2 regions of the Nitrospirillum guaranorum genome follow, and region 2 is predicted to be linked to the other one. Evidence: predicted binding sites of a transcription regulator. Region 2 holds the regulator's gene; the other holds the start of a gene.
The links. Region 2 encodes LexA, which represses DNA repair genes until DNA is damaged. Its sites were predicted from a motif close to ATGTTCTANTTTGGTTC; they were not measured.
Positions count from the first base shown of each region.

Region 1: a site for LexA is predicted at 2,661-2,677, ahead of recA (recombinase RecA). Genes of this name have one in related genera too.

Region 1 covers NZ_JAYEES010000003.1:2,157,298-2,161,712, forward strand. The annotation lists gene UAJ10_RS18790 (hypothetical protein) at 1-749, opposite strand, end outside; gene UAJ10_RS18795 (DUF2867 domain-containing protein) at 897-1,388, shown strand; gene recA (recombinase RecA) at 1,468-2,544, opposite strand; gene UAJ10_RS18805 (hybrid sensor histidine kinase/response regulator) at 2,806-4,415, opposite strand, start outside.
Region 2 covers NZ_JAYEES010000003.1:1,739,194-1,743,608, forward strand. The annotation lists gene UAJ10_RS16945 (ComEC/Rec2 family competence protein) at 1-1,853, shown strand, start outside; gene lexA (transcriptional repressor LexA) at 1,892-2,605, opposite strand; gene UAJ10_RS16955 (molybdopterin molybdotransferase MoeA) at 2,758-3,957, opposite strand; gene moaC (cyclic pyranopterin monophosphate synthase MoaC) at 3,990-4,415, opposite strand, start outside.

The sequences.
Region 1 (4,415 bases), 420 kb from region 2:
GGCTTGTCGGTCTTGCCGTCGTTGGCCGCGGCCTGGGCGTCGCCCGTCTGCAGGGTGGCGTCGGCGCCGGCCCCATTGACGGCTTGAGCGGTGGCGGCCTGGCCGCCCGCCTGTGGGGTGGAGGGGTTCTGGGTACCGGCGGCGGTGGCCTGGATTTGGGCGGCGTCGCTGCCCACGCCGGCCACGTCGGTGGCGGCGCCACCGGTGGCCGCCCCGCCGGTGCCCGCCCCACTGGCACCCGAGGCGCCGGTGGCGGCGGAGGAGTCGCCGCCGGTGGTGCCGACCGTGGCGCCGTTCTTCACGGCGCCGGCATACTCTTGCGCGGCGGAGCCCAGGGACTTGGCCACGTCCGCCGCCTCGCGCGCGATGCGGGCGGCGGCCTGCTTGTCGCCCATGGCGGCGGCCAGCTGGGCGCGCATGCGCAGGGCCTTCAACTGGCGCTTGGCGTTATCGACCTTGTCCTGGGCCGCCTTCTTGTCGTTGTCGGCGGACTTCTGCTTCAACTGCTTGTCCAGCTGGGTGGCGTCGGCCTGCAGCTTGGTCAGTTTCTTCAGGGTCTTTTCATCGACGAAGGCGCCGATGGCCCCGGCGGTGTCGCCCTTCTGCAGGGCGGCGGCGACCTTTTCGGCGGTGGTTTTGGGGGCGTTGCCGGTGGACGCGGCACCGAACAGCGACGTCTGCTGCGTCACCGAGGAAGCCAGGCTTTGCGCCTGGGAATAGCCGTACGCGCCCGTGGTCGTGACCATCATCCGCCCCCCATTTTGGGTCCCGTGATCTTCGCATTCATGCGATCGGTGCGAATGATACGCTTTTGATCTCAGTTCTGCAATTAAGCGGCGCTACGCCTTTGGGGGTGGCGGGGGTAGGATGGGGGCGGACCGTGAGGAGGCACCACCATGACCGTCCGGGAAATCACCCCTGCGGCCGACACCTGGACCCTGCTGCCCGGCGCCCAGTTCGCCGACGCCTTTCGCCTGGTGCTGGCGCCTGGCGGCACCGTCGTCGACGCCCCGGCCGCGGCCTGGCGCATGATGGGCACCTCCCCCGCCTGGGTGCGCCGGCTGATGGCCCTGCGCAACGCCATCGTGGCGCCCCTCGGCCTGAAGGCGCCCCGGCCGCCGGCGACTTCCGAGTCCCCGCGCGCCGGCCACATCGGCATCTTCCCCATCCTCAGCAGCGGGCCGGACCGGGTGGTGCTGGGCATGGCGGACAAGCACCTGGATTTCCGCGCCGTGGTCGATGTGCGCCAGGACGCCGCCGGCTGCCAGGTCACCGCCACCACGGTGGTGCGCACCCACAACTGGCTGGGCCGCGCCTACCTCACCCTGATCATGCCCTTCCACCGCCAGGTGGTGCGCACCATGCTGGGGCAGGTGGCGGCGCCCTGAAGTCCCCCTCGACAATATCCAAAGAAAAAGGCGGACCGTCGCCGATCCGCCTTGTTTCAACTCCGCTCCGTAGCCCCGGTCACTCGGGGCTGTCGGCGTCGCCGTCGGCCTCGGGGGAGCCGACCATCATGGCGCCGGCCACCAGGCCGGCGTTGGCGCGGACTTTTTCCTCGATGGCCTTGGCGATGGCCGGGTTGGTGCGCAGGAACTGCTTGGCGTTCTCGCGGCCCTGGCCGACGCGCTGGCCGTCATAGGAGAACCAGGCGCCCGACTTCTCGACCACACCGGCCTGGATGCCCAGGTCGATCAGTTCACCCACCTTGGACACGCCCTCGCCGTACATGATGTCGAACTCGACCACGCGGAACGGCGGGGCCAGCTTGTTCTTCACCACCTTCACCCGGGTCTGGTTGCCGACGACGTTGTCGCGGTCCTTGATGGCGCCGATGCGGCGGATGTCCAGGCGGACGGAGGCGTAGAACTTCAGCGCGTTACCGCCCGTCGTCGTCTCCGGATTGCCGAACATCACGCCGATCTTCAGGCGGATCTGGTTGATGAAGATGACCAGGCAGTTGGACTTGGAGATGGACGAGGTCAGCTTGCGCAGCGCCTGGCTCATCAGGCGGGCCTGCAGGCCGACGTGGCTGTCGCCCATCTCGCCTTCCAGTTCGGCGCGCGGCACCAGAGCCGCCACGGAGTCCACCACCAGCACGTCGATGGCGCCGGAGCGCACCAGCGTGTCCGTGATCTCCAGCGCCTGTTCGCCGGCGTCGGGCTGGGAGACCAGCAGGTCGTCCACGTTCACGCCCAGCTTGCGGGCGTAGGATGGGTCCAGCGCATGCTCCGCATCAACGAAGGCGCAGGTGCCGCCACTCTTCTGGGCCTCCGCGATGGCGTGCAGCGCCAGCGTGGTCTTGCCCGAGCTTTCCGGCCCGTAGATCTCGATGATGCGGCCGCGCGGCAGGCCGCCGATGCCCAGCGCGATATCCAGGCCCAGGGAACCGGTGGAGATGGCATCCACCTCCATCGACGCCTCCTTGGCGCCGAGCTTCATGATGGAACCCTTGCCGAACGCGCGTTCGATCTGGCCGAGAGCGGCGTCGAGGGCCTTTTGCTTATCCATGGGTGTTTCTACCAGACGAAGTGGTGCCGACATCTTGCTGTCCCCCTCTTGTCGCATACGGCCAACGGGCGTTCAACGGCTGTGGTGAGGGAGAACGTACATGGTCTGTTCTGGTCTGGAAAGAGGTTTTGTTGATCTTTTGTTCTTTTTTGTTCTTGTTTCGATGCCCTCAAACGCCGGGCGCCGGCTGGGCTTCCTCGCATTTCAATGCACCGCGTTCCCCGAATTGCTGCGGCGGCCCCGGCTGGGGCTTAGTGGGCGCGCTCCGGATTCGCGCAGGGCCAGCCAAGGCCTTCAGCCGGTCGTGCGCGGGGCGCCTTCCATCACTTCCTTCACCTTGGCCGCCAGCTGTTTCAGGCTGAAGGGCTTGGGCAGGAAGTCGACCACGGCGCCGTCCTTCAGCGAATGGCGGAAGCGGTCCTCGGCATAGCCGGAGATGAAGATGACCTTCACGTCGGGGCGGAAGCGGCGCACCTGCTCGATCATGGTGGGGCCGTCCATCTGGGGCATGACCACGTCGGTGACGATGAGGTCCACGTCGCCGCCCCGTTCCCCCTGCAGCAGGTCCAGCGCCTCCTCGCCGCTGCGGGCCTCCAGCACGGTGTAGCCTTTGTTGCGCAGGGCGCGGGCGCCGAAGACGCGCACGGCGTCCTCATCCTCCACCAGCAGCACGGTGCCCATGCCGGTGAGGTCGGCGGCGGCCTTGTCCTTGGCCTCTTCCGCCGGCGCGGCCTGGGCCGCCTTCTCGTCCAGGCGCGGCAGGTGGATGGAGAACTTGGCCCCCTCCCCCGGCTTGCTCTCCACGAAGACGAAGCCGCCGGTCTGGCGCACGATGCCGTAGACGGTGGACAGGCCCAGCCCCGTGCCCGACCCCACCTCCTTGGTGGAGAAGAAGGGCTCGAAGATGCGCTGCAGGTTTTCCGGCGGGATGCCGATGCCGGTGTCGATCACCTCCACCACCACCCAGTCGCCGGGCGGCATCTCCTCCGTCTCATGGCGGATGGGCTCGGTGGTGTGCAGGTTGCCGGTGACGATGGTCAGCCGCCCGCCCTTGGGCATGGCGTCGCGGGCGTTCACCGCCAGGTTGATGATGACCTGTTCCAGCTGCCCCTGGTCCACCCGCACCAGGCCGGTGTCGCGGCCGTGCAGCATGCGCAGCTCGATGTTCTCGCCGATCAGGCGACGCAGCAGGTTGGACAGTTCGGCCAGCACGTCGGTGATGCTCAGCACCCGGGGCTGCAGCGTCTGCTGGCGGGAGAAGGCCAGCAGCTGGCGCACCAGGTTGGCGGCGCGGTTGGCGTTCTGCTTGATCTGCATGATGTCGCTGAACGACTGGTCGCCCGGCTTGTGCCGCAGCAGCAGCAGGTCGCAGAAGCCGATCATGGCCGTCAGCAGGTTGTTGAAGTCGTGCGCCACGCCGCCGGCCAGCTGGCCAATGGCCTGCATCTTCTGCGACTGGACGAACTGCGCCTCCAGGTTCTTCTGGGCGGTCATGTCCACCAGGTGCAGGATCAGGCCGCGGTCGCCGTCGCCCTCGCCGTCGAAGCGCCGGGAATAGACGTGCACCACGGCGCCGGAGGCCCCGCGCAGCCGCGCCTCCACCGGTGTGCCCATGCCCCCGCCGGCGCCCGCCGGCTGCCGGCCCTCCAGCACCTCGCCCAGGCGGGCCAGCAGGTTGGCGCGGTGTTCCGGCTGGAACAGGCTGGCGATGGGCTCCCCCTGCACGTCGCCCAGCCGCAGGTCGGCCATGGTGAGGAAGGTGGGGTTGCACTCCGCCAGGCGGAATTCACCGTCCACGAAGGCGAAGCCGGTGGGCGCGAACTGGAAGAAGCGCTGGAAGCGCTGCTCCGCCCGGCGCAGCTCCTCCTCCCGCGCCGTCTCGCGGGTGAGGTCGCCCAGGAAGA
Region 2 (4,415 bases):
AGGCCCGCACCACCTGGCTCAAGACCCCCATCCTGCAGCGTCCCCTGGGACCTGTGCCGGTGGAGGGCCGCGTGGCCAATGTGGAGCGGCTGGACAAGGGCGTACGCGTCACCCTGGCCGACCCACGCATTCCCCGCCTGGCGCCGGAGCTGACGCCGCCCGCCGTACGCATCCGTCTGCGGCCGACCGACGCGGCCCCGCCCGCCGGCACGCGGGTGCGTATCCTGGCGGCCCTGCGTCCGCCGCCGGACAGTCCGGAGCCGGGCGCCTACGATTTCCGCCGTTCCGCCTTTTACCAAGGCATCGGCGCCGTCGGCTTCGCGTTCAAGACGCCCGAGGTGGTGGCGCCGGCGCCGGTGGGTGTTGTCGGCTGGATCAACGACCTCGTGGTGGCCTTGCGTGAACTGATCGCCGACCGCGTGGCCGCCCGCCTCAGCGGCGCGCCCGCCATGATCGCCATCGCCCTGCTGAATGGGGAACAGACAGGTATTCCGCCCGACGACTTGCAGGCCATGCGCGTTTCCGGCCTGCAGCACATCCTGTCCATCTCCGGCCTGCACATCAGCCTGGTGGCGGCGTTGTTCTACTTTTTCGCCCGGGCGGCCCTGGCCCTGTGGGAGGGGGTGGCGCTGCGCTATCCCATCAAGAAGTGGGCCGCCGCCTTCGCCATACTGGCCACCCTGGCCTACATGATGCTGGTGGGCGCGCAAGTGCCCACCTTGCGCTCCGTCCTCATGACGGCGCTGGCCATGGTGGCCATCCTGGCCGACCGCTCGGTCCTGAGCCCCCGGGCCATCGCCGTCGCCGGCATCCTCTGCCTGCTGTACCAGCCGGAGCAATTGCCCGGTCCCAGTTTCCAGATGAGCTTCGGCGCCGTGCTGGCGCTGATCAGCGCGTACGAGGTCTTGCGCGGCCCCCTGAACCGTTGGCGCAAGGATGGGGGTTGGCTGCGCCGTGCCGCCCTGTTCGTCGGGGGGCTGTGCCTGACCTCCATCATTTCCACCATCGCCACCATGCCGTTCTGCCTCTACCACTTCCAGCAGGTGGCCAATTACGGCGTGCTGGCCAACCTGATCGGCATTCCCATCACCGAGCTGTGGATCATGCCGCTGTGCCTGCTGGCCTATGTCGCCATGCCCTTCCACCTGGAGGGCTGGATCATCGACATGATCGGCTGGGGCTGCGACGGCATCCTGTGGACGGCGCGCATTACGGCCGCCTTGCCCGGCGCGGCCCTGCATGGCGCGGCCTTGTCCGACGTGGCCTTCGGCCTGCTGGTGGTGGGCGGCCTGTGGCTGATGCTGTGGCGCCGCCGTTGGCGCCTGATCGGCCTGGCACCCATCGCGGTGGGCTGCGTGCTGGCGCCGCTGACGCCCCGGCCGGACATGGTGGTATCGGGTGGCGGCACCATGGTGGCGGTGCGCGATGGTGGCGGCAAGCTGTGGCTGTCCTCCTCACGGGGAGGCGGCTTCGAGGTGGAGACCTGGGGCAAGCGCGATGGCGGGGAAGGCCGCCCGCCCGCCTGGCCCACCGTGGGCACGGACGACGGCAGCCTGCGCTGCGACAGCCTGGGCTGCCTCTACCATCCCGACCTTTATCGACCGGAGCGGCGCGAGCCCGCCATCCCGGACGGGCGCCTGGTCGCCATCGCCTGGACCCGCGATGCCCTGGCGGAGGATTGCGACAATGCCGACCTGGTGATCTCCCGCGTGCCGGCGGCGGGCTGCGACGCCCCGCAGGTCATCGGCCCCGACGTGCTGGCCGCCCGCGGCGCGCACGCCCTGTACTTCGAACGCGGCGGTGTACGCATCGAGACGGTACACGACCCGCAAAGCAAACGGCCCTGGGACTGACGTCGCCAGGGCCGTTGTTTGGTCTAGGATGGCCGTGATCAATACCGGCGGAACAGGCCCACCAGGCGGCCCTGCACCCGCACGCGGTCGGCGCCGAACACCCGGGTCTCGTAGGAGGGGTTGGCCGGTTCCAGGGCGATGGAGTTGTTCTTACGGCGCAGGCGCTTCAGCGTCACTTCGGCGGCGTCAACCAGGGCGACGACGATGGCGCCGTTCTCCGCCGTCTCGCAGCGCTGGATGATGACGGTGTCGCCGTCGTGGATGCCGGCGTCCACCATGCTGTCGCCGGCGACTTCCAGGGCGTAATGCTCACCGATGCCCAGCATGGAGACGGGAATGTCGATGGTGCTGCCGCTATCGCGCAGCGCCTCGATGGGCAGGCCGGCGGCGATGCGACCGTACAGCGGCAGGCTGACGGCACCGATGGCATCGCCAGCATCCCGGCCGGGCAGGCCCGCCTGGAAATCGGCCTTGATGACATTGGGCTTGAACCGGGGCTCCACGTCCGCCGGTGCCGCGGCCTTCTTCGGCACCGGCGCTTCCGGCAGGCGCAACACCTCCAGCGCACGGGCCCGGTGCGGCAGGCGGCGGATGAACCCGCGCTCCTCCAACCCGGTGATCAGGCGATGGATGCCGGACTTGGACTTCAGTCCCAAGGCGTCCTTCATCTCATCGAATGAGGGGGAGACGCCGCCTTCACCCAGATGCTGGTGGATGTACAGCAGCAACTCCTGTTGCTTCCGCGTCAGCATATCGCCCCCTTCGCTGTGTCGAGCCGCTAGATATGGAACAAACCCGAAACGTACTGGCCATGTTCTATTTTGGTTCACGGCCCGCGTCAAGGGTTAGCGATGAAAAACCACCGGACGATGACAGATTTAGGGCGGCTGGAGGGGGATGGGCCTTAAATCTCGTCCAGCGGGACGATGTCCACCACCGTGCCGGCCTCGGCGGCGGGGGCGTGGGGCGGGCGGATGATCAGGCAATCCGCCGCCGCCAGGCGACTCAGCATGGAACTGTCCTGCTGGGTGAAGGGCGCGACGGCGGGCAGGGCGCCATCGCCGGCCACCAACGTGGCGCGTAGGTAGTCCTGACGCCGGTCGTTGGCGGGCAGCGCGCTGGCCAGCACCGCCCGCGCCCGGGGCAGCTCCGCCGGGGCCAAACCCTGCATCCGGCGCAGCGCCGGGACCAGGAACAGGGTGGCGCACACCAGGCTGGAGACGGGGTTGCCCGGCAGGCCCAGCAGGGGCGTGGCCCCCAGGCGGCCGAACATCAGCGGCTTGCCCGGCCGCATGGCGATCTTCCAGAAATCCAAGTCCAAACCCTGGCCGCCCAACGCGTCGCGCACCAGGTCGTATTCGCCAACGGACGCGCCGCCGGTGGTGACCAGCAGGTCGCAGCCCGCGGCCCCTCGCGCCAGGGTGGCCAGGGTGTCGGCGTCATCAGGCGCGATGCCCAGGTTGACTGGCGTGCCCCCGTGGCGCCGCACCAGCGCCGCCAGCGCCAGGCCGTTGCTGCTGACGATCTGCCCGGGGCCCAGCGGCTCGCCCGGCATCACCACCTCATCCCCCGTGGCCAGGATGGCGACGCGGGGACGGCGGTGCACGGTCAGGAACGGGTGGTTCATGGCGGCGGCCAGGGCCACGTCGCGCACGGTCAGGCGGCGGCCGGCTTTCAGGCCCACGGTGCCGGCGGTGAAGTCCAGGCCGGCGGCGCGCACCCAGCGGCCGGGCGTGCCCTCGCGCACGCGCACGGCTTGGCCCAGGTCGTCGCTATCCTCCTGCAGCACCACGGTGTCGGCGCCATCGGGGATGATGCTGCCGGTGAACAGGCGCACCGCCTGGCCCGGCGCCACCGTGCCGGCGAAGGGCCGGCCGGCCGGCGCCTCGCCGACGCGGGCCAACGTGACGGGCGAGGTGCCCAGATCCGATCCCCGCACCGCCCAGCCATCCATGGCGGAGACGGCGGCCGGCGGCTGCGTCACCCGGGCCACGACGTCGGCGGCCAGCACGCGGCCCTGCGCCTCGCCCACCCCCACCAGTTCGCCGGCCAGGGGCTGGAACTGGGCCAGGATGCGGGCCAGCGCTTCGTCAACGGGGATCATGGGAGGGACCTGCGGTTCAGAGGACTGTTCAGTCAGGGAGTGTCCGCGCGATAGGGGCCGCTCTTGCCGCCATCCTTGGCGATCAGGCGAATGTCGGCGATGACCATGCCCTTATCCACCGCCTTGCACATGTCGTACAGCGTCAGGGCGGCGACGCTGACGGCGGTCAGCGCCTCCATCTCCACCCCCGTGCGGCCCTTCAGCTTGGCCGTGGCCTCGATCTCCACGGCGTTCTGCTCGGGCAGACAGGTCAGGTCCACCGTCACCTTGGTCAGGGCCAGTGGGTGGCACAGGGGGATGAGGTCCGGCGTGCGCTTGGCCGCCATGATGCCGGCCAGCCGCGCCACGCCCAGCACATCGCCCTTGCCCATCTGGCCCGCCTGGATCAGGGCCAGGGTCTCCGCCTTCATGACCACGCGGCCACGGGCGGTCGCCAGACGTTCCGTCTCCGCCTTGTC